4 regions of the Lysinibacillus sp. G1-3 genome follow, and region 2 is predicted to be linked to each of the others. Evidence: riboswitches for the same ligand, from Rfam matches in the RefSeq annotation. Region 2 holds a riboswitch; each other region holds the start of a gene.
What was found. Region 2 has a riboswitch for cobalamin ahead of ACVYAD_RS15280 (ABC transporter substrate-binding protein). Riboswitches for the same ligand answer to the same signal wherever they lie in the genome.
Positions count from the first base shown of each region.

Region 1: another riboswitch for cobalamin. It lies ahead of ACVYAD_RS07735 ((2Fe-2S) ferredoxin domain-containing protein); the one in region 2 lies ahead of ACVYAD_RS15280 (ABC transporter substrate-binding protein).
Region 3: another riboswitch for cobalamin. It lies ahead of ACVYAD_RS02105 (ABC transporter substrate-binding protein); the one in region 2 lies ahead of ACVYAD_RS15280 (ABC transporter substrate-binding protein).
Region 4: another riboswitch for cobalamin. It lies ahead of ACVYAD_RS11270 (ribonucleoside-diphosphate reductase subunit alpha); the one in region 2 lies ahead of ACVYAD_RS15280 (ABC transporter substrate-binding protein).

Region 1 covers NZ_JBWHYQ010000006.1:104,068-112,326, reverse strand. Annotated here, with positions in the region: gene ACVYAD_RS07755 (precorrin-8X methylmutase) at 1-549, opposite strand, end outside; gene cobK (precorrin-6A reductase) at 562-1,323, opposite strand; gene ACVYAD_RS07745 (sirohydrochlorin chelatase) at 1,320-2,216, opposite strand; gene cobJ (precorrin-3B C(17)-methyltransferase) at 2,231-3,901, opposite strand; gene ACVYAD_RS07735 ((2Fe-2S) ferredoxin domain-containing protein) at 3,906-4,277, opposite strand; cobalamin riboswitch at 4,417-4,598, opposite strand; cobalamin riboswitch at 4,825-5,009, shown strand; gene ACVYAD_RS07730 (energy-coupling factor ABC transporter permease) at 5,155-5,901, shown strand; gene ACVYAD_RS07725 (energy-coupling factor ABC transporter substrate-binding protein) at 5,903-6,175, shown strand; gene cbiQ (cobalt ECF transporter T component CbiQ) at 6,179-6,952, shown strand; gene ACVYAD_RS07715 (energy-coupling factor ABC transporter ATP-binding protein) at 6,949-7,785, shown strand; gene ACVYAD_RS07710 (S8 family peptidase) at 8,072-8,259, shown strand, end outside.
Region 2 covers NZ_JBWHYQ010000013.1:79,266-87,524, reverse strand. Annotated here, with positions in the region: gene ACVYAD_RS15285 (acyl-CoA dehydrogenase family protein) at 1-1,467, shown strand, start outside; cobalamin riboswitch at 1,614-1,796, shown strand; gene ACVYAD_RS15280 (ABC transporter substrate-binding protein) at 2,191-3,156, shown strand; gene ACVYAD_RS15275 (FecCD family ABC transporter permease) at 3,153-4,154, shown strand; gene ACVYAD_RS15270 (adenosylcobinamide amidohydrolase) at 4,151-5,626, shown strand; gene ACVYAD_RS15265 (cob(I)yrinic acid a,c-diamide adenosyltransferase) at 5,797-6,360, shown strand; gene ACVYAD_RS15260 (heterodisulfide reductase-related iron-sulfur binding cluster) at 6,817-8,259, shown strand, end outside.
Region 3 covers NZ_JBWHYQ010000002.1:16,791-25,049, forward strand. Annotated here, with positions in the region: gene ACVYAD_RS02095 (hypothetical protein) at 217-981, shown strand; gene ACVYAD_RS02100 (GTP-binding protein) at 1,442-3,382, opposite strand; cobalamin riboswitch at 3,524-3,710, shown strand; gene ACVYAD_RS02105 (ABC transporter substrate-binding protein) at 3,880-4,875, shown strand; gene ACVYAD_RS02110 (precorrin-3B methylase) at 4,937-5,602, shown strand; gene ACVYAD_RS02115 (S9 family peptidase) at 5,762-7,750, shown strand; gene ACVYAD_RS02120 (GNAT family N-acetyltransferase) at 7,864-8,019, opposite strand.
Region 4 covers NZ_JBWHYQ010000009.1:113,673-121,931, reverse strand. Annotated here, with positions in the region: gene ACVYAD_RS11280 (ABC transporter ATP-binding protein) at 1-1,392, opposite strand, end outside; gene ACVYAD_RS11275 (ribonucleotide-diphosphate reductase subunit beta) at 1,700-2,740, opposite strand; gene ACVYAD_RS11270 (ribonucleoside-diphosphate reductase subunit alpha) at 2,753-4,966, opposite strand; cobalamin riboswitch at 5,129-5,316, opposite strand; gene ACVYAD_RS11265 (hypothetical protein) at 5,427-6,110, opposite strand; gene ACVYAD_RS11260 (ECF transporter S component) at 6,107-6,601, opposite strand; gene ACVYAD_RS11255 (bifunctional adenosylcobinamide kinase/adenosylcobinamide-phosphate guanylyltransferase) at 6,991-7,383, opposite strand; gene ACVYAD_RS11250 (histidine phosphatase family protein) at 7,332-7,931, opposite strand; gene cobS (adenosylcobinamide-GDP ribazoletransferase) at 7,904-8,259, opposite strand, start outside.

The DNA.
Region 1 (8,259 bases), on a different contig from region 2:
TTTTAATAGCTCTTCCTTCGATTCAGCAGCAGAAACGAAGCCGACTGGCATTCCGACAATTAAATCTGGTTTCGCTAAACCTTCTTTAATTAAACGAATTAATTCAAGCAATGCTGTCGGCGCATTACCAATTGCGTAAATACCACCTTCATGTAATTTAGCAGCCTTTTGCATAGAGATAATCGCACGTGTTGTGTTTTGTTTTTTCGCTTCAATTGAAACGTCTTCATCTGCAATATAGCAGTGTAGATCGCCACCATGCTTTTGGAAGCGTTTTTTCCCTGAACCACTTTCAATCATTTGCACATCTGCAATGACATGACGACCTGCAAGAATTGATTTAATACCTGCTTCAATCGCTCCTGGTGTAATAATAACGCTACGTCCTAGTTCAAAGTCAGCAGAAGCGTGAATGATGCGGCGTACAATTTTCCACTCGTCTTCTGAGAAGTTATGCTCGCCCATTTCCTCTGCAATAATTGAGAAACTGTAATCGTAAATTTTATCTGGGTCTACTGTTAATGGTTTGAAATCTGTTTTAAAGTCCATCTGAATTGCCTCCTAAAGTGTGTTTTGTACAGCTTGTAATACATCTTCAAATGTAGAATATTGCTGTCCGTATTTGATATTTGGTCTTGCAATTAAAATCGTTTCAATGCCACATGCAAGGGCAGCGTCCAGCTTTTCATCCACCGAGCCAACCTTGCCGCTTTCTTTCGTAATCATCAATGTCACACCATATTGACGAAAAAGAGCTTCGTTTAATTCCTTTGAAAAAGGGCCTTGTATAGCAACAATATCTCTTTGTGCCACACCAAGTGCTTCACATTTTTCCATATTATCGAGTCGAGGAAGCATACGCGCAATCACTCGTGTATTTTCTAAGCCATGTAACACCTTTGTAAAAGTCGCTAGTGTTTTACTGCCCGTCGTTAGCATAATGACTCCACGTTTTTCCGCTGCTACATGGGCAGCTTCCTCATAATCCTTCACAACCGTAATTAGTGGATGGGCATAATGCTCATGAGCACGTTCATAGCGAATATACGGAACATTTGCTTTTTCAGCTGCTGCCATCGCATTTTTTGAAGCTTCTTCAGCAAATGGATGAGAGGCATCTACAACTAAACGGTATCCTTGCTCCGTAATAATCGTCGCCATTTCCTCAGCCGTTAATCGACCGATTAAATGTGATAGGCCCACTTCTGCAAGGCTTGAGGCTGCTGAATCAGTAACGACTGTTGCTGTCACAGCGTAACCTGCTGACTGTAATTCAAGTGCTAGATTCCTTGCATCGCTCGTCCCCGCTAACATGAATATCATTGCACCGGCTCCTCTTCATGATGACGATGTTCATGGTCGTGATCATGGTCATGATCGTGGTCATGATGGTGATGATGATGCGCATGTCCATGAACCGCCGCATAAGCACGATAATTTTCTAAATCTTGCATACCTGTTGATGTACCATTCACAGCTTGTTCAATTCGCTCTAATAACACATTTTGTAAACGATCATGATAGCCAAAATAATTGGCAATTTGAATATCACAGTCAGCATATTTTTCGTTAAATTGCTTACACATACCATTCATTCGTTCCATTAAGATACCAGTGAATAAAAAGTACGGTAGCATTATGATTTTTTTAGCACCAAGCTTCACACAGCGCTCAATTCCTTCTTCAACACGAGGATCTGTAACCCCCATAAATGCGCTTTCTACATATTGAACCGGGAGTTTCTCCCATAACAGGCGTGTAATTTTATAAAAATCACCATTTGCATATGGGTCGCTGCCGCCTCGTGCAATTAATAAAACCGCAGTATCCTTATGTTCTTCTTCAGCATTAAAGCCAATTTCTGCTAAACGATCTTCTAAAATCGCAAATATTTCTTCATGGATACCGATTGTTTGACCATATGTGAACGTAATATTTGGATAATGCTCACGCGCATGTTCGATTTCTGCTGGAATATGCATTTTTGAATGTCCAGCATGAAGAAGAATAATCGGAATAACATGCACCTCTGTAGCGCCCTTCTTCACACAATTCGTAATACCTTCTTCGATGTTCGGCGAGGCAAACTCTAAAAAACATGTTTCTACTAAAAAACGCTCATCAATACGAGGTTTCATTTGCTCGATAAACGTGCGTACCTCTTCATTTCCTGCTTCTAAACGGCTCCCGTGGCCGACAAATAAAATTGCTTTCATCTCATTACCCCTCACTAGTCGCCGCATGGAGCTGGCTCAACTTTTATTTTTGAAGACATATCCTGATACGTAAAATGTAGGATCTTTTTCACACGTTTGAAGTATTTAAACAAACGTTCATTTGGATGTGCATTTGCTTTATATTCTTCGATAATGTCGGTAATAAGCGGTATTAGCTGTTCAGGTTCTAATCCCTCAACAACAGGCTGAGCCGCATGTGCTGTCCGACCAACTGGCTTGGCACCAATAAAAACATCGAATTTACTTTTACGATAAACAATGCCAATATCATCAAATACGGCTCGATAACACGCCATACCACAGCCATTAAAACCAATATTCAATGTTTTCGGTAACGACATGCCACCAAGCTTTTCTTGAATCTCTTCCGCATATGGGATCGAATCGGTTTTTTCTCCGTAACAGAAATCACAAGCCTTTAACGAAAGCACGTCACCAATTGGTGTTAGTAAAAAGCCTACTTCGCGAAGCTTTGCTGTAATCTCTCCTGGCTCAGACGTAGGAATTTTTAAATGAATTTGGTGGTCTGGTGTATACTCCATCGTTCCTTCCTCACCAACTACTTCAGCTAAGGTCATCATTTGTTGAGGAGTAAAAAACTTATTGGCTACCCCAGGACTAACAGCTAATTCAAAAACCGATTCGATTTTTTGTTGAACGAGCTTAGATGTTACTTTCACAGCGCTAGTTCCCTTCACCTTTGCCAGAGCTGCTGTTGCCATTTCAAGGGATGACTTTTTAGGCTTTGGTTGTGGTGTTATAGCTAAACTGGGCTTTATACGATTGGCATTCGGATCTGTTGCAAAATCATTTCGCGCTGCCCCAGTTTCTTGATTCATTGCCCATGGTTCATTTTCTTCCTTTAGTCGTTGATGTGGTCGTAACGGCTGTTTTTCTTCTCCAAGTGTATATTTACGCTGATAACCACGTGGTGTAATCATTTTATTGTCATAGAAAAATGTTGTTGAATTCCCGATAATAACGGTTGTTAACATGCCGATATCATGTTCAAGCATTTCTGCTAAAGTCGTCATCGTAATTTCTTGACGGTCACGATACGCGCTTTTCACAAGTCCAACCGGTGTATCTGGCGAACGATATTCTAATAAAATTCGTTGAGCCTCTACAATTTGTCTCGTACGACGTCCACTTTTTGGGTTATAAAGCGCAATAACAAAATCCGCCATCGCCGCTGCTTCTACTCGCTTAGCAATTAAATTCCAAGGTGTTAAGTGGTCACTCAAACTAATTGTACAAGCGTCGTGCATAATAGGAGCACCTAGTAAACTTGCACACGAATTAATAGCAGAAATACCTGGAACAATTTCTACTTCGATACCAGTAGCTTCAGTCCATCCTAGCTCGATTAATACTTCATACACTAATCCAGCCATCCCATAAACACCGGCATCACCGCTGGAAATAACCGATACGATACTTCCAGCCTCTGCTTGACGTACCGCTTCCTGTGCACGTGAAACTTCCTCTGTCATACCAGTACTAATAATCGACTTTGCACTAACTAAATCTTGAATAAGCTCAACATAGGTTTTATAACCAATAATCATATGACTTTGTTGTAGTGCCTCTACAGCACGAGTCGTAATATGTTTAAAGTCTCCAGGGCCAAAGCCAACTACGAAAATCTTACCTTTTTGCGCCATTTTGTTACCCCTCTTTCACCTTTTCAATACCTTTAATGGCTGTTGTTTGTGCTGTACGCTGTAAAGATCCTTCACGTAAAGTAAAGACATGCTCATTATGTAAAGATTCATGATTTAAATCTTGTACGAGTGCCTTCGCATGCGATGTTGTCGGCACGCGGTACCAATTCCCTTGAGGATAAGCAATGACAACACAAGCATCTTTACACCTACCATTACAGCGAGTCCTTGTCGTATGTATTTCCTTATCAAGTTCCAGTAACTGTATTTCATCACGAATTGCCTGAGTAATGTCCTCAGCATCTTTTTTCATACAGCTACTACCATTGCATATAAAAAGATGTGTTTTCATCCCCTCTAAATTCCAAGTTGTCATAGTTTTTCTCCCCTCATTTGCTTTTAGGAAAAAGAAAAACCTTTACTCTAGACGAAGAGTAAAGGTTTAGTAGAAGCCAAATAAAAACGAATATATACAGGTACTCGCTCTCGCTTCAACTTCTCCCTCCGAAAAGTTTGCATGTATCATCACATAAGCAGGTTTCCTGACTTAAGCTTCCTTTTACTTTCGCGCCTTCCTAGTTTTCACTAGTGGCATCCGCGATTTCATCAGCTATTACAGTAGCGGGGGCTGTATCGGATTCTCACCGATTTCCCTATTATCTTGAAAATATTCAAGCACTTATGGATGTTTTATATGAAATTATTATTTTTTAAAAATTAAAAACTGTTTCTATCATAGCTTATTTTTTTAAAATTTCAATATTTCTTTCTAAATTTGTGACATTTCCAGTAATTTTTAAAAGAAAAATATGACATTCCTTTTCTATTTATCTAAATTTTCGACATAGACACTCAATTAAAAATTTTTTCTTAAAAAGTATAGCATATATATGGAAAATCATGTTACACTTTGTCGTGAAATCACAACTTCATCTTTTTTCGGTGCGAATTGTTCATCATTTCGCTTAAAAGGGAAGCCGGTTTAAGTCCGGCGCGGTCCCGCCACTGTACTAGGGAGTTTTATAGATAATGTCACTGTCCAAAGGATGGGAAGACCTATAAAACGTTGAACTAAAGCCAGGAGACCTGCCGAAAAATATGTGATCGTTTAAACCTACGAGGATAGGTGTGCGGCTGAGCAAATTAGAATTTTATTTGCATTTTTAGCTATGCACTTTTCCACAATTGGAGAAGTGCTTTTTTGATTTCATCGCATACTAATTCTAACTATTTTAATGTGAGGAGGAGAGGTTTTGAAATTCTCAGGTTGGAAGCTTAGTTATTTCTTATTGGCATTTTTATTCGTGCCAGATCGTGCATTTGCAATGCACATTATGGAGGGCTTTTTGCCAATTGAATGGGCAATTTTTTGGTGGGTCTTATCCATTCCATTTATTATTTTAGGATTACGTTCTATTCGTAAAACTATTGATGAAAATCCTGAAACAAAAATGATTTTAGGATTATCTGGTGCCTTTGCCTTTGTACTATCAGCTTTAAAAATCCCTTCTGTAACAGGTAGTTGTTCACATCCGACAGGGGTTGGACTTGGGACAGTTCTTTTTGGACCATTAGCGATGAGTGTTATCGGGACAATCGTATTATTATTCCAATCTTTACTTTTAGCACATGGTGGGTTGACAACTTTAGGTGCTAATGCCTTTTCTATGGCAATTGCTGGTCCTATTATTGCTTATTATGTTTTTAAGGGCTCTCAGAAAATGGGATTATCATTTTCAGTAGCTGTCTTTTTAGCAGCAATGCTTGGTGACTTAGGTACATATATTGTCACTTCTGTACAATTAGCTCTCGCCTTCCCTTCTGAGGTCGGAGGCTTTATAGCTTCATTTACAAAGTTTGCTAGTATTTTTGCGTTCACTCAAATTCCTCTTGCTGTTAGCGAGGGCATTTTAACAGTGATCGTTATGAACTTCTTAAAAAAATACAATGTGAGCGAATTAAAAGCTTTACGCGTTTTCTCGGCAAAGGAGGCTCACTAACATGAAAAAAAATTTACTGCTCTTAGCAATTGTTGTGTTGTTAGCAATCATCCCCCTCTTCATTCAAAAAGGCGCAGATTTTGAAGGTGCTGATGGCGAAGCGGAGGCAGCAATTGGTGAAATAGATGCTAACTACGAGCCTTGGTTTGAAAGCTTATGGGAGCCACCAAGTGGTGAAATAGAAAGCTTATTATTCGCACTCCAAGCTGCTATTGGAGCCGGATTTATTGGCTATTTCATCGGCTTAATGCGTGGTAAACATAAAGAGGGTTAAGCGATGTTACTCATTGATAAGTATGCTTATATGAATAAACTAGCGTCTGTTCATCCGCTAGAAAAAATGACGTTTTCCCTTGGACTGCTTTTATTGTCGCTTATCATGAGAGATGAACGAATCTCACTCATTACATTTATTGTGATGAGTGCTTTTATCATTGTAGGTGCAAAAATCCCAGCTAAATATTACGCAAAATTACTATTGCTACCCGGATTTTTTTTACTTTCGAGTTTAGCATCCATTTTAATTTCTATAGCGCCAGCAACAAGCACGTTACCTCCAACTATTTGGTCAATTTCTATTCATCATTGGACAATATTTGTTGGCAGTGTGAGCTTAGTGACAGCGCAACAGCTTTTTTTCATCGTACTTGGCAGTATAAGCTGTTTGTATTTTTTAATTCTTACGACATCAGTCCAATCTATTTGTTATGTCCTACGACAATGGCGACTGCCTACTCTATTCGTAGAGCTAGTAGAACTAACGTATCGTTTTATTTTTATCTTTTTAGATAGTATGCAAAAAATTCATCTTGCTCAGCAGGCTCGTCTAGGATATAGCTCCCCTATGCATTGGCTTCGCTCGGTCTCCATGCTGATTGCAGCTTTATTTGTTGAGATGTTCCAACGTAGTCGTGAACTAAACAATGCGATGGAAGCACGGGGTGGCGAGACGGTCTATTGGCAGGAGGAGATTACCTATAACATGAAAAATTGGCTAGGTATTGTAGCAATTTTTATACTCCTCATCATTTATGGAGGTTTTTTCTCATGACAGATTTGTACTTTGAATTAACACGATTATCTTACGCTTATGCAGATGGAACTCATGCTTTAACAGACATTACACTTCAAATTCCAAAAGGGAAAAAAATTGCTTTACTTGGTCATAATGGTGCTGGAAAATCAACATTATTTCAGCATTTAAATGGAATTTTGAAGCCTACAGCTGGAAGTATATCCTTTCAAGGGAAAGCACTCAACTATAGTAGAAAAGCATTAAAAGAATTACGTCAACAGGTTGGTATTGTTTTTCAGGATGCAGACAACCAGCTTTTTTCTGGCACTGTTAAACAAGATATTGCGTTTGGACCTCTGAATCTTGGCTGGACAACTGAAATAATTGAAGAAAAAATTGCTTGGGCTATCGCTCAAACCGAGGTTGAAGCATTGCTCGATAAACCGATACATTTTTTAAGTGTTGGACAAAAAAAACGTGTCGCAATGGCAGGAGTACTTGCAATGGAACCTTCTGTTTTTTTATTAGATGAACCGACCGCTGGACTAGATAATTATTATAGTGCACAAGTTTTACAATCTTTAGCTACGTTAGAAAACGGCGAACGAACTATTTTACTGGCAACACATGATATCCCGTTAGCCTATGAATGGGCAGATCAAATAGTCGTTATGGAAGATGGGAGAATTATTTATAATGGTGATCCCGTTGAACTGTTCTTTCAAGATGATTTACTTGAAAGAGCCCATCTTGAACGCCCATGGGTCTTCGAAATGGCCACTGCTTTACAAAACAAAAAACTATTTGAGAAAAGCATCAAAATGCCTCGTTCTAAGGAAGATTTACACAAACTTATAGAGCAACTTTAAGACAATTTGTCCATAGTTGAAATTTATTGTGGCTAATACATTCTACTACTCTTTCACAATTCGAGTAGGAATGGCAGCTGCTATCTGGAAGGATGTGAATTTTACTTTAGTGATCCTATGGGGATTCCATCTACTTTCTACCAATCTTTACGATGGGCAGAATATAATGGTAAAATATAGATTGGAAACTGAGAAAAATATATCCTCATTTATGAAACTTTTCTATTACTTATTCGTAATAGTAGAGATTGCCCAAATATTTAATACACCCAAGGAGGGAAAACAGTTGAAAAACTGGAAGAAAAAATCAGTCGCTCTAGTAGCATCTGCTGCACTAATGGTTCCTGCTGCTTCTGCCTTTGCTGAAGCTCCACAAAAAACAACAAAGAGCCAAGATTTAGTGAAAGTAGCTAGCAATAAGGACCAAGCATTCAAAAATCAAAAAGAATGGATTAGTCAGGATACGATTATTGT
Region 2 (8,259 bases):
CAAAGGTATAATGCCTATGGTGAAGAAGTGTCAGAGATTTGGGTCAATGACGGCTATAAAAAAACAATTGAAGAGACGTACAATACTGGCATTGTTGGCTATGTGCATAAAGATATTCCGCAATTAGGTAGAAAGGGCAACTATGTGTATAGCTTTGCTCAAGGTTATATACTATCACATGCTGAACCAGGCTTTTACTGTCCTGTTACGTTAACGATGGCAACGGCTTATCTGCTTGATCATTATGCGAGTGATGAGGTGAAGGAGCGCTTTTTACCACATGTTTGTGCAACTGGAGAGACAGAGCTTTATGAGGGGGCTACATTTTTAACGGAGCGCCAAGGTGGCTCTGATGTCGGAGCGAATGTTGTAGAGGCAAGACAGGACGGCAATCAGTATCGTTTATATGGTGAGAAATATTTTGCATCTAACGTTGGAATGTGTGGAGTGACTATGGTATTGGCTCGCATGGAAGGGGCTCGCGCAGGCTCAAAGGGTTTAACATTGTTTGCAGTTCCATGGAGAAATGATGATGGCACAGTTAATAATCTGCGCGTTCGGCGTTTAAAGGATAAACTTGGTGTTAGAGCAGTACCTTCTGGTGAGGTGGAATTTGATGGGGCGCTCGCATATGTTGTTGGTGATCCGAATAAAGGGATTTACTATATGTTGGAGGCGCTTAATTTATCAAGAATTTGCAATGCAGTTGCTTCTATCGGCATCATGCGTCGCGGCTATTTAGAGGCGAAGCACTATGTGACAAATCGCCATGCATTTGGTAAGCCTTTAACGCAATATCCTATGATCCAGGATACACTAGGGAAATTTGCTGCCAAGCTTCATGTAGAAGTTGCTACGGTTTTTGATCTTATTCAGCTATACGATAAAGTAACTAGTGGACAGGGGAATAAAGAGGACATCATTTTGAACCGCTTGTATATTGCAATCATGAAAAAAGAAACGGCTGAGCAAGCTGTACATTATGCGAGTGAAGCCATTGAATTACATGGCGGAAACGGCTATATTGAAGACTTTGTTACACCTCGGTTATTAAGAGATGCACAGGTCCTTACCGTATGGGAGGGGACTGCAAATATTTTAGCTTTAGAGCTCATTCGTTTAGTAGATAAGTTTCATGTGCACGAAATGTTTGTTCGTGTTATGGAGGAACGTCTAGAAAAACTGGCTGACAGTCCATTAGTTGAAATTGTAGTAGGGCAATTAGCGAAACTAGATTCAACTTGGCAAACATTTAGCCGTTTAGATGATGCAACAAAAACGTTTGAAGCAAAAAAGGTCGCAGAGCAAATGGCACATTTATATGAAAGTGTTGTAGCAGTTGAATGGGCACAAAGAGTCGGCGGCAAATATGAGAAGCTAGCAGACATTTATTTAGAGAATACATGGGCATTACGAGAAATGGGTGCACCAATGAAAACGGTACAGTATTTTTCTGACATAGTTTAACTTTTTTCAGCGTCCAAACATCCGCTGAAATAGAGGAACCCAGTCTAAGCACGCCACGTCCTGTGGCAATTATGACGAGCATAATTGATTTGATGAAGAGTCGTCTCGAATGGAGGCGACTTCTTTGATTTTCATGTATAATACAATCAACTGAATATTATAAAGGTTCTTTACTTAAGTAAAGTGAAAAGGGAAATCGGTGTAATTCCGATGCGGTCCCGCCACTGTAAGTGTGAGTTTTTTCAATCTACGCCACTGAAAATTTCGGGAAGGCTTGAAAAACCGTATGAAGCACGAGCCAGGAGACCTGCCTTTATAGAAAACACGTTGTAGCCTACGAGGATAGGATGGTGGATTTTGTATATGTATATTGTGCAAATTTGACCCCCTCATTTTTTTTATGATGAGGGGTATTTGTTTTGTAAGCTGAATATCGATAAATTTGAAAAAGAGGGAGATACCTCCACAATATTAGGTAATAAACTCAAAAAGTTGGGCGATAAGCCTAAAATGTTGGGTGATAACCCCATAATGTTGTGCGGAAACACGATGTGGTCGATAAATCCACAAAGTTGGGTGATAAACTTAAAAAGTTGGATGATATCGCCACAACGTTGAGAGATAAACAACTCCACAACCTTAAACGATAAAACCTAAAATGTATCGATCAATCAGATAAACAAGTCGTTAACTTTATGCACAGATAGACTAAGGGGGATTCACATGAAGAAATTTTGGAAAATAGGATTATCAGCATTTTTAGCTGTTGGCTTGCTTGCAGCGTGCAACACAAAAGAGGCGACAAATGACAAGCCGTCATCTGCTGAGCAGCAAGAGACATCTAAAGTAGATCAAGCAACATTTCCAATGACGATAACAGATGCTGTTGGCAAAGATATTACGCTAGAAGCACCTCCTGAAAAAATAGTTTCTCTCATTCCAAGTAACACTGAAATTTTATTTGGTCTTGGCTTAAATGATGAAATAGTAGGTGTAACAGATAATGACGATTATCCAGCAGAGGCTACTAAAAAAGATAAGGTTGGCGGTGTAGATTATAATATTGAACAAATTATTGCGTTAACGCCAGATATCGTTTTTGCACATGCATCCGGTATGAGTTATTCAAAAGGAGCAATTGAACAGCTTGAGGCTGCCGGTGTGAAAGTATTTGTTGTAGCGGATGCAAAAAACTTTAATGAAACTTACACAACGATTGAACAGCTTGGTCGTGCAACGGGAAAACTAGAAGAGGCTAAAAAAATAGTCGCAAATATGAAGGATAAAATTGAAGAAGTTGAAACAAAACTTAAGGGTGTTGAGCCAAAGAAAGTCTTTTTAGAATCGTCTGATGAGCCACAGATTTATACAGCTGGTAAAGGTACATTTATGAATGAAATGCTAGAAATGATTCATGCCGAAAATGTGGCAGCAGATGTAAATGACTGGTATCCAATTGAAGCTGAACAAATTATTGCGAAAAATCCAGATGTCATTGTTGTGGCATATAATTATGTACCGAATATTTTAACGAAAATTCCACAACGTCCAGGCTTTGAGACAGTAACTGCCGTAAAAAATAAAGCTATTGTACAAGTGGATGAAAGTACGACAAGTCGTCAAGGTCCTCGATTAGCAGATGGTTTTGAGGAATTAGCAAAGGCCGTTTACCCAGAGGCGTTTAAATGAGTAAAACAATTGTAGCCTATGTAACAGCAATTACGCTTTTAATCATTAGCATCTGGTGTGGTGTAGCGATAGGCTCAGTTCATATTCCATTAGAAGTATTGTGGAATAAGGCGGCCGATGAAACAGCTGCCAATATTTTATGGAAGATTCGTTTACCTCGAGTGATGCTAGCAGGGCTTGTAGGGGCATCACTTGCTATTGCAGGGGCAGCTTTTCAAGGCCTATTAAAAAATCCTTTGGCTGATCCTTATACGTTAGGTGTTTCCTCCGGTGCATCAGTTGGCGCAGTGATGACGATTTTCTTTAGTGTCTCAATACCTGTAATCGGTCATTTTACATTGCCAGTCTTTAGTATGATAGGGGCCATATTAACAATGTTTGCTGTTATGGGTTTTGCTAGAATAGTAGACCGTTCACTAAAAATGGAAACTCTTATTTTAACAGGGGTAATATTTAGTTCATTTTTAGGTTCCTTGATTTCATTAATGATTGCATTATCTGGTGAGGAGCTACGCCAAGTAATCGGATGGTTGCTCGGTTCAGTATCGATGCGTGGTTGGCCTTACGTTCAGATGATCATTCCGTTTGTCATTATTGGCTCTATTATGCTTTGGACTCAAAGACGTGAGTTAAATGTTCTGTTATATGGTGAAGAACGTGCGAAGCATTTAGGTGTCAATGTTAAACGTAGTAAATATATTATTTTAGTAGGTGGATCCATGTTGACAGGAGCAGCGGTAGCTGTTTCTGGAACGATTGGCTTTGTTGGTTTAGTTGTTCCTCATATGACGAGAATGGTTTGGGGTTCAGATCATCGTCATTTATTGCCGTTATCATTTTTAAATGGGGCAACTTTGCTAATTATTTGTGATTTAATAGCAAGAACAATTATTATGCCAAGAGAGCTGCCGATTGGTGTCATTACTGCATTTATTGGGGCGCCCGTTTTTTCCTATATTTTTTATAAACAACGTAGAGGCAAGGGGGTACGGGCATGATTGTTGTTGAACATCTTTCCGGTGGTTATGAAGACGTACCGATCGTCCACGATATAAGTTTTTCCGTTGAAAAAGGTAAAATACTAGGGATTTTAGGGCCGAATGGTAGTGGGAAATCCACACTGTTAAAAGTAATAAGTGGCATACTACCAGCAATTGCAGGCACTGTATTAGTAGATGGTAAAAACAGTAGCTCTTACACTGCTCGTGCATTAGCAAAGAAGATGGCAGTGCTGCCACAATTACATGCTAATGCATTTTCAAACAGTGTAAGGGAGGCTGTATCGCTTGGACGTTATCCACATCAAACAGGCTTCTTTTCAAGCTGGTCTGCTCGTGATGAACAAGCAGTGCAACATGCAATGCTGCAAACAGGTGTAAAGCGCTATGAACAGACACCGATGGAATTTTTGTCGGGCGGTGAACAGCAAAGGGTTTTTGTCGCCCAAGCGCTTGCACAAACAGCGGAAATATTGCTGCTAGATGAGCCGACCAACCATCTAGATATTGCGCATCAACGTCAAATTTTAGATATGGTACGAAAGGAAGCAATAGAATGTGGTTTGACCGTTATTATGGTACTGCATGATATGAATTTAGCTTCTCTTTACTGTGATGAATTATTACTAATGGAGGAAGGACGGATGCGGGCATTTGGGGCGCCGCATGAAGTATTAGTCGCTTCGCAAATTGAAGATGTCTATCATGCTCGAGTGGCAACTTATGCACATCCAGAAATTCCAAAGCCTCAAATTACAATGATGCCAGCCACCGTTGAACATCAGCAACGTGCTGTCATTAAAAAAGAAAATTTCACTGTTACAGATCAGTACATTAAGCTTCAATCAGAGTTTCCTTTAAAAATGGTGTCCTCAGCTGTCCATAATCCGGGTATCGGTTGGTATGATTGTCTGTTAAATCGTTCTGTACCAATAGATTATGTGATTAATGATGTAAAGAGAGAGGTCGCTGAATTTTTACTAAAGGAGCACTTTTCATCTACAAGTACAGTCGTCATGTTAACAGCTGTCCCAACAAAACTTGTAGCTATTAACGAATTTCAAGCTTCTTTTGGTAGCGTTCTTGTAGCTGTTACGGCTGGGGTTGGTAATGCTGTTGATGTATCTCGTGCACATGAAAGACAAGATGAACCATATATTGGTACTATAAATACGTGGGTCATCGTGAATGGCTGTTTATCAGAAGAAGCGTTTTTCCAAGCAATGATGACAGCTAATGAGGCGAAAACAAAGGCATTGCAATCAGAAAATATTCGTGATGAGCTTAGTGGTACGATTGCAACAGGTACTGCTACAGATAGTTTATTGATTGCAGCGACACAAAAAGGGGAAGAAATGCTGTACGGCGGTCCCATTACTGATGTAGGTAAGATCATCGGTAGAGGTGTTTTTGAAACGACTGTGCAGGCAATAAAAAATTATCTTCATTCAGCAGATACACTTGCTGAATGAAGATAATGCCGCCGGCGGATGTCACGGATTTTCAAGGGAATGAATTGTGCGGGCACAATTCAAAATCCGGACGCATTGTTTATCTGTGCGAAAGCGTAGTGCTAACGTAGCGACAGCAACAATTACGCCAAGGCGAAATTGATAAAAAACAATTCTAGGAGATGAGAGAAATGAAGCTTTACACGAAAACAGGCGATACAGGGAAAACAAGTCTTATCGGTGGACGCGTTGACAAAGATAGCTTACGCGTAGAGACATATGGGGCCATCGATGAATTAAATTCTTTTATTGGTAAGGCTATTAGTGAACTAGATCGTGAGCTATTCAAGGATATTCTAATTGATTTAGAAACGATTCAGCATGAGCTTTTTGATGCAGGCGGAGACCTTGCTAATGTTATGAAGGAGCGTCATTATAAGCTTACAGAGCAGCCGATTGAAGTGTTGGAATCGCGTATCGATGCATTGTCAGATGAAGCACCACCGTTACAACGCTTTATTCTACCAGGCGGTGCACCAGCAGCTGCAACTTTACACATTGCTCGCACAGTAGCACGCCGAGCAGAGCGTCAAATGGTAACGCTTATGAAGGAAATCGAAGATGTACCGACAATTGTACAAAAATATTTAAACCGTCTATCTGATTATTTATTTGCGGTTGCACGTGTTGTGAATTTCCGATTGAATGTTGCGGATATTGAATATATTCGAAGCGGCAATGTGTTTAAAAAATAACTTGATCACTAAAAGTTGTGGATGAACTCTACGTTATTGTGATGAATTCGTTTTTCGAAGAATACTTTGAAGATTTATCGGAACAATTTTAGCTTTTATCGGAATAATTTTGGTTTTTACGAAAGGCTAAAGGCATCACGTTGAAATCTAGCACACTTGAAAAAGTCGATTTGTCATCAAAAACATGATGCAAATCGGCTTTTTGAATATCTGAAGACAATTAAAAGATAGATTCATAATATAAATGAATAAATCTCTATAGTGGTTAATAGCTCGCTTTGAAAATTCAGGGTGGCTTTTTATCTTGTAAAATGTAAGAATATAAAATTATCAGAAATATTTCCGTTTTATGTTGACTGAATGCTCACTCATTTATTAGAATAGGAATATAATGATTGAACTAGCAAATTTACTACAAAGAGAGAAACTTACGACAAACTAAAGGGGGGACCAACCATGAGTCCATTAGTAATTGCAAACATTGTTCTAACAGTCGTGGTTGTGCTTTATGCAGTAGGGTTATTTTTCTATCTGTTAAAAACACGCTATAAGTTTGTGCAATTGGGGAAAAAGGTTGAGTTTGATGAAAGTGTTCAAGAACGAATTCGTTATCTTATGGTCAATGTACTTGGCCAAAATAAGCTATTAAAAGATCCGAAGAGTGGTTTAATTCACGTTATGTTCTTCTATGGATTTTTGATGGTGCAGCTAGGTGCCATTGATTTAATTTGGAAGGGGTTAGCACCTGGATCACATTTGCCGCTTGGCATTTTCTATAGTGTGTTTACATTTTTCCAAGAGCTTGTAGTATTAATGATTTTAGTGGCGGTTGTGTGGGCATTTTACCGTCGTTATGTAGAAAAGCTAGTACGTCTAAAACGAGGCTGGAAAAATGGGCTTGTTTTAATATTCATTGGCGGGTTAATGGTATCCACATTACTTGCAAATGGTATGGGACTAATTTGGCATGGTGAAGAACTAACTTATACAGAGCCAGTTGCTTCTGGCATTGCTGCTATTTTTAGCTTCTTACCAGCATCAGCAGCGGCAGTTGTTTTCTATGTAATGTGGTGGGCGCACTTATTAATTCTATTAACATTCTTAGTGTATGTACCACAATCGAAGCACTTCCACTTAATTGTGAGTCCAATCAATGTGTACATGAACCGTTTAGATCGTACAGGTACTTTAACACCAATCGATTTTGAAGCATTAGAAAATGCTGAAGATGAAGAGGATATTCCAGCAATTGGTGTTGGACGTATTCAAGACTTCACACAAAAACAAATGCTAGATTTATATTCTTGTGTAGAGTGCGGACGTTGTACAAATATGTGTCCAGCGTCAGGGACAGGGAAAATGCTATCACCGATGGATTTAATCGTGAAGCTACGTGATCATTTAACATTTACAGGTGCTGTTGAGACAAAGCAAAAGCCTTGGGTACCATATCAATTCTTTGCTAAAACAAAGGGGAATCAGTTAGCGATGGCAGCTGGTGCTGAGGGGGCAGTTATTGAAGATATCTACAGCCCTTCTTTAATCGGCGAAGTCATTACAGAAGAAGAGATTTGGGCATGTACAACTTGCCGAAACTGTGAAGATCAATGCCCTGTTATGAATGAGCATGTCGATAAAATTATTGATTTACGCCGTTACTTAACAATGACTGAAGGAAAAGTAAACCCTGATGCACAACGCGCGATGACAAATATCGAACGTCAAGGCAATCCTTGGGGCTTAAACCGTAAAGAAAAAGAAAATTGGCGTGACTTAGATCCGACAATTCATATTCCAACAGTGAAAGAGCTGAAAAAATCAGGCGAAGAAATGGAATACTTATTCTGGGTAGGTTCAATGGGGGCATTTGATAACCGCTCACAAAAAATTGCCTTAGCA
Region 3 (8,259 bases), on a different contig from region 2:
GACAAAACAGAATGCTCTGTTCGTCACCGTACGTCAAACGCCCAAAATAAAAGACGGTAATCGCTTTCAAGGTAATTCTTTTATGCTTGGGTATAATTTGACTTTTTGTGATGAATGAAAAAGATAGAATGAAGGATTTCCTCTAGTTGTAGGAAATCCTTTTTTTATGTAAAAGAAGACTTCCGTTTTGAAAAATATGTACGAAAAGAGGATGCAATGATGACGAATATTCATGTAAGTACAGCACAGGAATCGCAATATGTAGAAATGAAAATTTGTAAGCAGCCACGCACTGAAGTTGCCAAGAAAGCTACAACAAGAATGGTTGTAGAATCCCTTGTCGATCAATTAATAGCTAGCAATCTTATTAGTAATGAACGATTGTTTGATCAAATTTTATATAACAAAGATATTATTTGGATTCAAAATGAAAGTTTTAATGGCCACCTTTTTGCAAAAGCAATTATTACAGATCAACTTAAAACAAAAACAAATGATTTTATGATGTATATGCCGACAAATCCAATTGTGTACGATGTTAATGGTGAACATTTTCATTTAATTACACGTATCGATTCGACGCGTGCAAAACCAAATTTAGAGCGATTTTCCCAAGCCCCTAAGCCAATACTAAGTGCCGCTCGGGTCAATGATTTATTGTGCTCGATAGTGATGCGCTTTTATGAAGTATATGTAGAGGATTTATCACGAGTAGTTTATAAAAATAAACAACTAATCAATTTTATAGAGCGAGAGTATCATCAATTTCTAAAAGCTGTGAAGGAACTAAATGATAATCATTTCAACTGGCACCCACGTGGAAAAGGTCATGAACTATTGCTTGAACTGATTGATAATTTACAACTTTTGAAAAGTCGACCTGGCAAAGTTTTAATGGATTTCTCACAATCCCAAAGCTACGTTGTGGTGGAATCTTCATATCTTATTAATAAACAGGGACAGAAAACGATACAAGCTTAGTAAATTAAAAATGTGCGGGATGAATTTCAATTCCCCGAGGTGAAGGTATATGCCTGACAAGGTAGTAGAATGGAGTTGTCAGTAGAGGGTAGATACCCGCGCGAAGCAAGAATACCCGCGGAAGGAAAGGGAATACCCGCGGAAGGAAGGGGAATACCCGCGGAGAGAAGGTAAATACCCGCGAAAGGAAGGGGAATACCTGCGGAGAGAAGGTAAATACCTGCGCGAAGCAAGAATACCCGCGGAGAGAAGGTAAATACCTGCGCGAAGCAAGAATACCCGCGGAAGGAAGGCAAATACCCGCGGAGAGAAGGTAAATACCCGCGCGAAGCAAGAATACCCGCGGAAGAAAGGCAAATACCCGCGCGAAGCAAGATTACCCACAAAAGTATAGAAACTCTCCACGAAACATAAGAAAACAGGACATTGATCTAACAAATCATGTCCTGTTTTTATGAATTTAGTCAATACAATGCATTGCTGCTTGTGCTTCGTGCCATGGAACGGAGTAGCCCTTACCTTTTGCGCAAAAAATACTAGAGGATGTATAGTAGGGATCGGCGTTCTTATCGTAGCTGATTTGCGCAATAATTTCTTCTGTATTGTGACATGTATCGTAGCCATCAAATTGTAGGGAAAGTACGCCTTTCCCATTGGTGTAGGCGGCAAAGGTTGTACTGTAGCTCATAAATGTTGAGACGGGGGCCCGGCCGGTTACAATCGCGTCATGTTCAGTTATGATTGGTGCGTCAAATGTACCATCAGCTTGCTGAATGTCCGTCATCATGCGGCCGATGAAATCACTAGGAGCTTTAAGTTTAAAGCGGTAGTAGGGCTCTAGTAATATATTTTCTGCTTGTTCGAGCCCTTGCCGTAATGCACGGAATGTTGCTTCACGGAAATCGCCACCTTCAGTATGTTTATTATGTGCGCGTCCTGTTAAGAGTGTGAAGCGAATATCTGTAACCGGAAAACCGGTTAACAGCCCATGATGATCGCGCTCGAATAAATGTTTTTCAATGAGTCGTTGATGTCCAACTGATAAATCATCGGCGTGGCATGCATTGACAAATGTATTGCCGGTGCCGCGTGTATTTGGCTCCATCAATAAATGGACCTCTGCGTAATGCTTTAATGGCTCGAAATGACCGTAACCTGTCACCGTTGTGGTGATCGTTTCCATATACAAAATCTGTGGTTCGCTAAATGAAATGTCTAGCGAGAAACGTTCATGAAGCACTTCGATAAGAACCTCGAGTTGGATGACACCCATAATATGAACGTGAATTTCTTGAAATTTTTCATGCCATAGCACACGTAATGAAGGTTCTTCTGCTTCAAGTATACGGAAAGTTTTTAACACGTCCTTTATATGCTGAGTGCCTTCATAATGTACTTTTGCCTGTAAAGTCGGTACTAACTCAAAGGGCTGAGAATTATTCGAAGAACCAATAATATCGCCGATGTTTGCTTGACTAATCCCTTTTACTGCGAAAATCTCCCCGGCCTCTATCTTTTGAGAAGTTTCATACCGGTTGCCATTGTATAGTCGAATCTCCGTCACTTTTTCAGTCACGTCTCCAAATGAAAGTTCATCACGGACATGTAACGTTCCTTGCAAAGATTTGATAAAAGTTAAGCGTTGATGTCCATCATGACGAATTTTAAACACCTCACCTTGAAACGGAGCGTTGTTATTAAATTGTGTTTCTGTAAGGAGGGGGAGCTGTGTTAGGAATTCCTTTATTCCACTATCTTTTAAGGCAGACCCAGTAAAACATAGAAAGGCCTTTTCCTGTTTAATCATACTAGATAAATGAGTAAGGCAGCTAGAGCTATCCAATGTTTCATTGAGAAAAGCATCGAGAAGGTGTTCATCACGTTCAGCAAGCCACTCCATTATGTCGTTTGAAACATAGTCGGAACGGAGCGGTTCGTCTACGAATAAAACATCTGCAGAGCAATCCTTTTGAAGCGCAGCCATTACAGCTTCAACATCTGCTCCTTCACGATCAATTTTGTTAATAAAAAAGAAGGTTGGAACATGATATTGGCGTAAAAGTTGCCATACTGTTTCAGTATGACCCTGTATTCCTTCGACAGCACTAACAATAATGATGGCATAATCCATAACCCGAATGGCACGCTCCATCTCTGGAGAGAAATCGACGTGCCCTGGTGTATCGATTAATGTATATGTATCATCCCCAAGCGTCATGCGGCCTTGCTCCGCAAAAATCGTGATGCCTCGCTGACGCTCCAGCTCATGATTATCTAGAAATGTGTCCTGATGATCCACTCGTCCACGAGCTTGAATACTGTTTGTATGAAATAGTAACTGCTCAGAAAATGTTGTTTTACCAGCATCCACGTGAGCAAGTACTCCAATTGTTACATGCATAAAAAGATCCTCGTTTCTATTCATTCATTTAACAACATTGTAACAGAATTGGTATAAAAAATATTTCATATAGTGTTTATGTCGCAATAGTGTTAATATATGTATGATTGTGAATCTACTAGTCAATCAATATATACAACAAAATAAAAACGACGTATTGGTGTAAATGACCTTTGTTATTTGCTTAAAAGGGAAATCGGTGTAAATCCGATGCTGTCCCGCAACTGTAAATGGGGAGTCTATACAAGATGCCACTGTAGCCACGCTATGGGAAGGCGTATAGATGATGAACCTAAGCCAGGATACCTGCCAATATGTATTTATTACTGAATCCACGAGGATGGGGATAGTGAATAGGTTGAAATACCTTTCTTTTGCTATGCTAACCTCTTGGAAACAAGGGGATTTTTTTATGCCCTTTTCTAGAATCGCTATCTGGTAGCATAGGAGTCTAAACGATTTCTTTCTATATATTTAACATCAAAGGAGAAGAGGACATGAAGAAATGGAATAGCTTATGGCTAGTCTTTGCGATCGCATTGGTGGCTATATTGGGTGCATGTAGTGAAAAGGACAAACTAGAATCTGCTACACAAAGTGAGAAGGTAGAGCCTTCACAAGCTGAAAAGTCAGACATAACGATTGAAAATAATGGAACAACGCAAGTATATAAGGAAGCCCCCAAAAAAGCGATTAGCTTAAATCAGCACGTGACAGAAATTATGTTAGCTTTAGAGCTAGAAGATTCAATGGTAGGGACGGCGTACTTAGATGACAAAATTTATGAGCCTCTACAAGCGGCCTATGATGAAGTGCCTGTGTTAGCAAAACAGTATCCTACAAAGGAGCAGGTTATTGATGCAGAAGCAGATTTTTTATTAGGTGGTTGGAAAAGCGCCTTTGGAGAGAAAGGTGTAGGCACACAAGAAGAGCTTGAAACATTAGGCATTCACACTTATTTACATACAGCCTCAATCATGACGAAACCAACTTTAGACGATATTTTCACAGATATTAGAAATATCGCAAAAATTTTCCGTGTTGAAGATCGTGGAGAAGCACTAATTGAAAAAATGACAAAGGATGTAGAGGATGTCCGTGCAAAACTACCGCAAAATGGAAAAGAACTGCCTGTTTTAGTGTTTGATAGTGGTGATAAAGAGATCTTCACAGCAGGACAAAACATTATGAATGAACTTGTTAAGATGGCCGGCGGTAAAAATATTTTTGGTGATGTAGAATCGGGTTGGACTACGGTGTCCAAAGAAGATACAGTAGAACGTAATCCAGCGGTCGTAGTTGTCATAGATTACGGAGAAACAACAGCGGAAGCAAAAATAAACTTCTTAAAAAATGATCCAGCCTTGAAGGAAATGGAAGCAGTCAAAAACGAACGCTTTGTGATTCTACCACTTTCTGCTGCATCTGAAGGGGTACGTGCTGCAGAAGCCATTCAAATTTTGGCGAAAGGCTTCTATCCTGAGAGTTTTTAAGCTATCCAATAAATGGGGGGCTAGCAATTGGCTAGCTCCTTTTTCATAAGGAGAAGTATTTATGAATGCATTCCGTTCGAATATACCGGACAAAACCTTCGAAAACTTAAACAATAATGGGGATTTTACTCGCCTTGCCGTATGCCCAGGCATTATTAATAAACATTATACCCCTGCACAATTCCAAACAATAGCAAAGGTTGTAGGGGAAGAGGGTGCCATAAAATACTCTGCCTCTTACAGCATATTATTATCTATCCCAACAGTAGAAGTTGAAAAGACGATTGAGGAGCTAGAAGACACTGGCCTTTATGTGGCCAAGCAAGGTCCGATTGTAGCGATGAAAGCGTGTGATTTTTGTGATGGTGACAAAATGGAGGCAGCACCAATTACAGAAAAGCTATATCATTCATTAAAAGGAATCACTGTCCCTACAAGGTTACGTGTAAACGTCAATGGCTGTGCCTCAGCTTGTTATAATGCGGTGTATGATGATATTGGGCTTGTTTATCAAAAGGATACCTTTGATGTCTATTTAGGAGCAGTGCCGATGGGAGCGAATGCAAAAGCTGGGACACTCTTTGCGAAAAAGGTAGGAGTAGAGCTTATTGAAGGCTTTTTAAAGCAAATCATTGAGCTCTATCAGAAACATGCTCGTCCGAATGAACCCTTTTATAAATTTTATCGCAGAACAAATTCTGCTGATTATTGGAAAGATTTAATCTGACTCTTATCATAATGTGGGCTCGACTTACGTACCGACTGAGTACTTTACTAGGTGCGTCCGAATAAAAAACAATTTCTCCGAAAAAGGAGGAATAATGCTTAGTGTATCGAAATATTGTACTAAGTAACCAAATTTTCACACAAAGGGGATAGGGAAGTTATGACATTGAAACAAGGGATAAAACCAGAAGATCTATATGAATTAAAATCAGTGGCGGATCCACAAGTATCACCTGATGGAACAGAAGTGGTGTATGTACAGACTCATATTGATGAGAAGAAAAAGGACTATGTGTCTAATTTATTTTACATAAATTTGGATGATAAAAAAACGCAACAATGGACATTTGGGGAAGATAAAACGCATTCTCCTGTTTGGTCTCCGGATGGCAGTAAAATCGCGTTTGTGTCATCGAGAAATGGCAAACCACAAATTTTTGTTCTTTCAAAAACAGGCGGGGAAGCGAAACAAGTTACGAATTGTAAAAACGGTGCGACATCGCCTACTTGGTCTCCTTGTGGAGAGAAAATTGCCTTCTCTGTACAGCTTGGTAAAGATGAAAACATTGATGATAAAGTTGAGAACAATCAAAAGGAAGACAAAGAGCTAAAACCACTTGTAATAGATAAGATGAAACATAAATCGGATGGAGCTGGATTTATGGATATGGAGCAATTTTCTCAAATTGCGATCGTTCATCTTGCATCAGGAGAATTAGAGCTACTGACGGAAGGGAAACATAATTTACAGCTTGGTACATGGTCTCCGGATGGAAAATATCTTTCGTACATTGCGGACTTAACAGAGGATCTAGACTTTTCATTTATATGTGATATTTATTTATTGGATTTAGAAACGAAACATGGTCGCAAGCTAACAGATGGGTCAGGGGTGTTTTACCAAACTTCATGGTCTCCGAACAGCCGCTTCATATCTTATGTTGGAAACGAAAGAGAATTTGAAAATGCAACACAACCAAAGCTATGGATTTATGATTTGGACAATGATAATCAGACATGTGTTACGAGTGAATTTGACGCGCCTGTCGGTGATTTTGCTATCGGTGATTTCCTTCAAGGTGTTGTTCCTCCGCGCCTTCAATGGTTAGAGGATAATAAAAGCTTTTACTTCCAATTGACAGATCACGGAAATACATCTATTTATTTTGGCAATCTATCGGGAGAATTGTATCCAGCTATTCATGATGATCAATATGTATATGGTTTTTCACTTGATGCTAAAAATGATAGAGCGGTAGTCGCAATCAGTACGACTACAAACCCTGGGGATCTATTTTACGTAAATTTAAATACCGGTGAAAAGGAACAGCTTACTACAGTTAATGAAGAATTTTTAAAGACGCGAGCATTATCTGTCCCAGAAGCAATTGAATTTGAAGGGGCAGATGGCTGGAAAGTAAACGGCTGGATGATGAAGCCTATTGGATATGAAGAAGGGGAGAAATATCCACTTATTCTTGAAATCCATGGTGGTCCGCACGCAATGTATGCTAACTCTTATTTTAACGAATTCCAAATCCTTGCTGCAAAAGGCTTTGCGGTTCTATATACGAACCCTCGAGGAAGCCATGGTTATGGTCAAAAATTTGTGGATGCAGTACGTGGTGATTATGGCGGCAATGATTATAATGATCTAATGGCTGCTGTTGATTATGCATTGGAGCAATATGATTTCATTGACCAAAAGCGTCTCGGCGTTACAGGTGGAAGCTATGGGGGCTTCATGACAAACTGGATTGTTGGACAGACAAATCGATTTAAAGCAGCTGTTACGCAACGTTGCATTTCTAACTGGATTAGCTTTTACGGAGTAAGTGATATCGGCTATTACTTCAATGACTGGCAGATTCAAGCGGGACTAGACGATATAGAGAAGCTATGGCAACATTCACCACTTAAGTATGTAGACAACGTGGAGACGCCATTGTTAATTTTACACGGCGAAAAAGACTATCGCTGTCCGATTGAACAAGCAGAGCAATTGTTTATCGCCTTAAAACATCGTAAAAAAGAAACGAAATTTGTGCGTTTCCCTGAAGCCAATCACGAACTTTCAAGGAGCGGAAAACCAACGTTACGAATTAATCGACTAGAATATATTAGAGATTGGTTTGTAGACTATCTATAAGAAAAATATTGATGGCTTAAGAAGTGGAAATACTTCTTAAGCCACCTTTTTATAGGGAGGGAAAAATCTTTTTTATCTTGAGGAAGGAAATAGATGATTGAAATACTTTTTAGCTATTGATTAATTATTCCGTAATACACCAAATCCTCATATTTTCCGTCTTTAATGATGTGATCCTTTAAAATTCCTTCTTGTTTCATGCCGATCTTGTCCATTACTTTTCCAGAAGCGGGGTTCGTTGAAAAATATCGAGCAAATACTTTATGCAATTTCTTTTCTTCAAAAATATGAAATGATATTAAGTGCTAAAACATTTGATGTTGAATTAATAAAATAAGTTGTACAAATTAATCCAAAAGTAACTGAAGTCATTGTCATAATGAATGATTTCATTTTTAAAAATTCCAGTCTAAATCACTCCTTTTTAAGTTTCCTTCCTTTATTTTCTGTCTTGTACTATCTGATATATGCCCCAGGAAAGCACCCAGTTGGAACAAAAATTAACCCTA
Region 4 (8,259 bases), on a different contig from region 2:
TTCATGCGCTAAACCTTTATCCAGTCGACTTACAAATTCAGTAGCACATGCTGCATCTAGAGCTTGCTGTAATTCCACTGACGTTGCATCTTCCTTACCAAGACGGATATTATGGTCGATTGCACCTGAAAACAATAATGCTTTTTGAGAAGTAAAACCAATATGTTTGCGTAAAGTGGATAATGCATAATCCTTTAGAGGCTTTCCGTCCAAGAGGATTTCTCCACTCGTCGGATCAAATAAACGTGGTAATAGCTTCACTAGCGTTGATTTTCCACTTCCTGTTTTTTCGATCAAACCTACCGTTTGCCCCGGCTTTACCGAAAATGTAATGTTTTTCAGGACATCCTCAGCCGATTCATAATAACGATAGCTTACATTTTGAAAGTCAATCGCCCCTTGAATTGGTGCTGTATGTGGATTTTCCGCTTCCTTAACCGCTACTTCTTTATTTAAGACGTCCACGATTCGCTCCCCTGAAGGAATCGCACGTGCAATTTGCATCAATACCATACTAGAAGTCATCAATCCATTTAATATAATCGTTAAATAGTTAATAAAAGCTAGAATTACTCCAACCTTTAAAGTACCGGCTTCTACCTTAATGGCCCCAAGCCAAAGTGCTGCTACAATCCCTAGATTGACAACGAACATCGTAAACGGCACGAGCACGCCAACAATTTGCTCGGCTGTAATAAAGCGCTTCGTTAGCGTATCATTTAGAGCGCCAAACTGTTCAATCTGTTGCGTTTCACGACGGAACGCCTTCACAACACGAATCCCCGCTAAGTTCTCCTGTAGCTTCGTATTAACACGATCAATTGCCTCCTGCACTCGGCGATACAGGACACCCGAATACTTTGTGAAAAAGTACATCGCAATAATTAATAGCGGCACGATAATAAGGAGTATCGAAAATAACTCACGTGCCGTCACAAAAACAATGATAACCGCTCCAATAAATAATAAAGGACCACGCACAAAAATACGCAACGTCATCATAAACGCGCGCTGAACACTTTCTACATCACTCGTTAAAATCGTAATAAGTTTCCCTGTTGTAAAAGTGTCTCGTTCCTTTGCCGAATACGTCATCATTTTTTCATAAAGTGACTGACGAACATCCGATGCAAAATGGATTGCTGCCTTCGAACTATAATAGGAACAGCCTATCCCACCAACAAGTCCGAATACCGCACTGATCAGCATCCAGACGAACATTTTCAGCACATACGGATCATCACCATTCGTAATACCCGTATCAATCATATGCTGCATAATCGTCGGCTGAAGTAAATCCATCGTTACCTCTAGTACCATTAATAATGGTGCAAATAAGGTAAAAAATTTATAGGGCCCTAAAAACCCTCCTAACTGTTTTATTGCCTGCATTCCTTCGACTCCGTTCTTTAATTCACATTCATTATTAATTATAACTGAAAATCATTCCCAATTGCGATGAAGTTTTTCGAGACACGTAATATCTTGATATTGTTGTAGCTTGACAATCAATCCTTAACCCTACTGCTACCATCATGTTTTACAATCTAACCTTCAGTATATCGAAAACTTCTTTCTTGTTTTGTAGTTCACCCTCATCGCATACAAGTGTATACAAAAGTATACACCTCGTCAACATCAACTTTGTTTTTCCTTAATCTAAAAAACCACGCAAGCTTTTCGCTTGCGTGGTTCCATCTTACAAATCATCAAATCCGTTATCTTCTACATTGACCTTCACATATTGGCGAGAACGCTGCTCGAAGAAATCTGTTTTTCCTAAGTCAACATCCTCATACGCTTTAACCCACTTCAATGGATTTTTGCGATAACCTTCAAATGGACGCTCTACGCCAAGCTGATTACAGCGTACGTTCGCATAGAAGTGTACATAATCATGCACATCTTCCACATCAAGGCCTTCAATTTTATCACCAATCACTTCATTAGCCCAATCGATTTCTAGCTGTACCGCTTCACGGAAGATTTCCTGTACACGAGCCGCTCGTTCTGGTGTATCGTATTCAGGATATTCCTCTAAAAGCTCCTGATAAATTTTCACAAATAAATCGACATGAAGCTGCTCATCGCGATTAATATAATTAATCATCGTTGACGATGCCACCATTTTTTGATTGCGTGCTAAATGATAGAAGAAAGCGAAGCCAGAATAGAAGAATAAACCTTCTAAAATCACATCATAGACAATCGCTTCTAGCATATTTCCAACAGATGGCTCCTCTGAAAATGCATGGTAGCCTTTAATTACGAAGTCATTACGTCGCTCTAATACTGGCTCTGTACGCCAAAAGTCAAACGTACGATCCTGCTCGTCTTTGTTCACAATACTTGATAGCACATAAGAATAAGAGTGATTATGAATTACCTCTTGTTGCGCTAAAATAATCATTAATGCATTTAAGCTTGAATCTGTTAAATAATCCGCTACTTTCCCTGCAAAATCAGTTTGCACACTGTCTAATAGTGCTAGTAAGCCAATGATTTTTAAAAAGGATTCCTGCTCATTAGCTGATAGCTGTGGAAACTGCTTAACATCATTGCTCATATTAATTTCAAACGGAGTCCAGAAGTTACCTAGCATTTTTTTATATTTAGGATATGCCCAGTTAAAACGCACATCGTCCCAGTTTAAAATGTTAGAAGAGCGTCCGTTCACAATACCTGTTGAACGGTTTGGTGCTTCTTTATCCATAATTTGTCGTTTTGTAATAGTTGTCATTGTTACTTCCTCCTAGCTCGCGCAAGACTCACATTCTAGTAATTCTACAGACGTTGAGCGTACATAATATGTCGTTTTCACACCGCTCGCCCAAGCATTCATATGCAATGCTAGTAAATCTTTTGCCTTAATCGTATTTTGAACGTATAAATTAAGTGAAATGCCTTGGTCGATATGACGTGCTCGAGCAGCATTTTGCTTGATTGTCCAATTTTGATCGATGAAATAAGCAGATTTATAATACCAAGTTGTCACAGGTGATAGATCCGGTACCGTTACTGGAATTTTGTAATCCTTCTTCTCTTCTGAATAACTCTTTTGGAAAATAGGATCAATCGTAGCCGTACTACCCGCTAAAATGGATGTTGATGAGTTCGGTGCAACCGCCATAACATAGCCGTTACGCATTCCTTTTTCAGCAACCGCGGCGCGTAACGCATTCCATTTATTGCTGTCGTAGCCACGTTTTTCAAAATACGCACCAGTATGCCAATCTGAGCCTTCAAATAATGGGTAGGCTCCTTTTTCACTTGCCAAATCGTTAGAAGCGCGAATCGTTAAATACGCAATTTCTTCATATAGCTTGTCCGCAAATTCTACAGCTTCCTCAGACTCCCATTGAATTTCTTTCAATGCTAATAAATGATGCCAGCCAAATGTTCCAAGTCCAATGCCTCGGTAGCGTAAGTTCGTACGCTCTGCTTGTTTTACTGGAATTGTATTTAACGCAATAACATTATCTAACATACGTACTTGAATCGGAATTAATTTTTCTAAAACTCCAGCCGGTACAGCTCTGCCTAAATTAATAGATGATAAGTTACATACAACGAAATCGCCAGGCTTGCGACGTGTTACGATGACATCATCTTCTAGAGTAATAGACTCAAATTCAGTCGCTGACATGTTTTGGAATATTTCTGTGCACAGGTTCGAGCTATAAACCATTCCCTCATGCTTATTCGGATTCATGCGATTTACTTCATCTCGATAGAACATAAACGGCACGCCTGTTTCAAGCTGCGAGCGCATAATACGTTTCATAATATCAATAGCTGGTACGACCTCACGACTTAATAATGGATTCGCAATACATTCTGCATATTTAGTACGGAAAGTGCCATCACCTTTTTTCTCATCGTAGAAATCCTCTAGTGAAAAGCCCATAACTTCTCGTACTTCATGTGGATCAAATAAATGCCATTCCCCGCGCTCTTCAACCGTTTCCATAAATAAATCCGGTAAGCATAGCCCTGTGAAAATATCATGGGCACGTAAACGCTCATCCCCATTGTTTAAGCGTAAATCTAAAAACGTAAAGACGTCTTTGTGCCAAACATCTAAATAAACAGCAATAGCTCCTTGTCGTTGACCTAGCTGATCGACTGAAACCGCCGTATTATTAAGCTGTTTAATCCATGGTAAAACACCACTAGATGCGCCTTTAAAGCCTTTAATTGATGAGCCACGGCTACGAATTTTGCCCATATAAACACCAATACCACCACCGTATTTCGATAATGTTGCAACATCTGTATTCGTGTCATAAATACTTTGTAAACTATCATCTACTGTATCGATAAAGCAACTAGATAGCTGGCCATGTGTTTTACCTGCATTCGATAATGTAGGTGTTGCCACTGTCATATATAAATTACTCATTGCCCAGTAAGATTCACGTACTTTTTCTAAACGATTTTCTGTTTCATCCTGCATAAGGGTCATCGCAATGACCATCCATCGTTCCTGTGGTAGCTCTACTGGTGATTTCGTGTAATCACGGACTACATAGCGGTCCATTAATGTTTTTAAGCCAATATACGTAAACAATTCATCTTGACTTGATTCTAAATAGGAAGCGAGTTCTTGAAGATCCTGCTCACTATATTTTGTTGTTAAACTTTCATGATACAAACCAGCTTCTGTATAGCGTGCTAATTGTTCCGGGAAACATTTATAAACATCTTGCACTGAAACGCCACGGCGCATTGCAAATTGATCATATAGTTTTTCTAAATAAATTTGAGCTGCGACGAATGTCCAGTATGGCTCCTCCTCATCAATCAGGCTAAGCGTTTGTAAAATCATCGCATCCGCCCATGCTTCAAATGTCGCATTGTCGTTTTTTCGTAGCCATCGATCCGATAATCTTACAAAACTTTCGAGTTCATCCTCCGTATAACTTTTCTTAAGCTTAGCAATTTGCTGTTCGATTTGAATTGTCATGTATACATTCTCTCCCTTTCTTTCTCCAGCAACACAAAAAGCGATCACGCAACACTTATCGGTTACGTGATCGCAGTAAAATCGGAAATGGAAATGAAGGACATGCACACTAAGAAGTGGACAAATCTCTCGCCTCCACTTCTCAATCCCCGAAGAATGTGTTGCTGTCTTGAACAAATCGGCAGGTCTCCTGGCTCATGCTTCCTCCAAATGATGGCCTTCCCGTTCTTTACAGTGGCCTATTCATCATTTGTCAGCACTTACAGTTGCGGGGACAGCTTCGGCCTAAGATGACTCTTTTCCGAATTCCCTTTTAAACCATATTTGGTACCGCTCGTCCAAAATACTATATATTGTGTTTTAACTCCTAAACAAATCTAACATATAGTGTTTATAGTTGCAATAGGCGTTTTGCCCCTTGAATTTTTTAAAGTGCTACTTTTTCTCGAAGCAAGCCCGATTACAATGCAGTTTTACGTAGTTTTTCAAAATTTCTAGGAAAATATTTTTGTACTAGCTGCTCTTTTTCTGGATTAATTCCTAGTAAAACTACTGCACATGGACCAGCTGTTTTCTCAATATCTAATGCACTTTTGACCTGTCGTTCGCCAAAAAGCCGGCTAAATTCTGCTTGTAAACCTTTTGATCCAACTGGCCATACTTGCTGCACAATTCCCTCTTTCCACGCTTGAAAAATAGGTTGCAGCTGTGCGACATCTTCAGGTTGTGCAAGGATTTCATTTCCTACAAGTGGTAAACCATATGTGTACCAACTTAGTTGCTCATGCTTAGTTGCTGTACGTTTCTGCTGCTCCCCAAGCATCGTTATTGACAAGCCTGATTGTAAAGTTGGCATATTAGTCTCTGAACTACCGTCTATTTGCGGACAAAAAAGACCAGCCTCCTCAAAAACCTGGTGAATGCCTGCAACATAACGAGACCATGCAGCATCCCCTGAAAAATTAGCAAGTAAAATATGCTTTGGTAAAGCATTTGCAGCAAGCTGCTCTAAAAATGTAACACGTGCAGTAAAATATGCTGTAAGCTGATCTGGAGCAGACACAACATCTTGTAGCTTTTCGCCAATTGCAGCGGCATTATCGGTTGTCGCAATGAGCTCACCTATTTTTATTGCATTTCTCAATGTACTCGACCTTCCTTACGCACAAACACCTTCGACAGAACTGGCATCGCCACCGCAACGATCACTAGATTAATGAGTGTTGCCAGTGGAAGACTAGTCAATGACGTCCAGTAAAACGCCGGACTAATAATAAAGTAAAATGGTATAGGTGCCACGACACCATTTAAAATAAGTGCTACAGGCCATTTCCAGAAATGCATGCCTTTTTTATGCATAACCCCAAAGATCCATACAACGATAAACATTTCCACTGCGATAATTATATGTAGTGGTCCAAAAGGAAAGCCAGTAGTTAGGGCTGAAATAAAATGCCCAATGACTCCCGCAACACCAGCTAATACTGGCGATAAAAATACAACGCTCAAAAATGCCGGTGCAGAGTCAAGCGCAGCAGTTGTAATAAATGTTGGAATTTTAATGACTGCACCTACTGCACAAATTGCCGCTACCATGGCAGTGAGCGTCAATTTCATCAATTTTTGTCGATCCATTCCATTCCCTCTTTCCGTTAAATTTTTTCAAAGCGTGGGGTTGATTTCCGTTCCGGCTGTGCGCTTTATCGCTGACCCTTCGCTTTCGCGCAGAGCTTCCTGGGGGCGTCGGGGCAACAGGATGTTTTTTCGCGAAATCGTAGTGCTAACGTAGCGACAGCAGAGGGGTTTTGATTGTGCGAAAGCGCAGCGACAGCAACAGCATGATGTTAGTCACGAAGGCGTTATCACAGGATGTGATGGTTTTAGCCTTCATTCCTCAATATCGCTGATCCCCAAGGAGTCGACCAGCCTCCACTCCAATCAACTTATATACAAAGCATGCGACTTTGCAAATGTCATCCCACTTTTGTGAAGTGTTTTACAAACTCTGCAAGCAAGTCACTATATCATTTGATTTGTTCCCCAATACCGTACCAAATGCGTACGACTTGTTCGGCTTCAGCAAACAATGCTTGGTACAAACGCCCACATGTATCACGTAATAATCGTGCCTGTTTGTCCATCGGCACAACACCACGCCCCATGTCGGTCACAATTATATACAAGGCACAATTTTCTTCAAGGGTCTTTAGTCTTGTCAAAATAGTTCTGACAAGAGGTTCATCATCCTCAAGGTCTTGTGTTACGAGCCATTTCTCTATGTTTTTAATTACTAGTACATCACAAGTAGGAGCGCCATCAGGTAGAGTGCCATCCACTAGCTCAACGTTTTGACCTGTAAGTAATTTCATGACATAGTCGGTTTTTCCACTATAGGCTCCTCCGATAAAGACATGCATCTTGCTCCCTCCTCCCAAGCCTTTCTTGAAAACGTTAAAGAAAACATTTTATCATGCGGTGTTTGATAGGACCAAAAAGGTTGCTCAGTTGGAGCAAAGGCTACGAGTAGCGCTCGAATAACCCCGCCATGGACAACGAGATGATACACATCTTCCCCTTTTGGTAATGCAGTGAACCCTGCCAAAACACGTGCACAAAACATATCAAAGCCTTCTCCCCTTGGAGGTGGAGACTTTACAGGATCATCTAACCATGCACAATAACGATGATCTGATTGTAAGTCTTCATATGTGAGCCCTTCAAATTCTCCGAAATTCGACTCTCGAAATCTCCGATCAGACACGTAAGTTGCATTCGGAAAATATCGGACAGCGGTTTCCCTACAGCGTAGTAAATCACTCCCATACACCTTGGTGACCTCTTGATCAACAATAGAGATTAAAGATGCATCAGCTAATGAAGAATCTGTCCAGCCGATATAACGCTTTTCTAAATTTTCCTTTGTTGGTGCATGTCTCATTAAGCGCACAGTAACAACGTCACCCACAGTACAACCTCCATTCCTTCAATTGATGCACCGAGTAAATCCCCAGAAACACCGCCAAAGTTACGCACTGTAAATTGCCGAAAGACTAAAAAAGCAATCGCTAGTACTGCCATCAACACGAACGGAACAATTGTGAAGCCCGTTACAAACAACAAGCTACTGTATGCTACAACTAATGTTAAAAGCATACAGCAGATTAGTAAACCCGGCTTAATATGTGTTTTAAAAAAGTAGGCAAGCCCCTTTTCCTTTGAGCAATTAAGCGACATAAAATAAAAGCTCATACCTACTCGTGTACATAACGGAATAAATACAAGCATCCACAGTT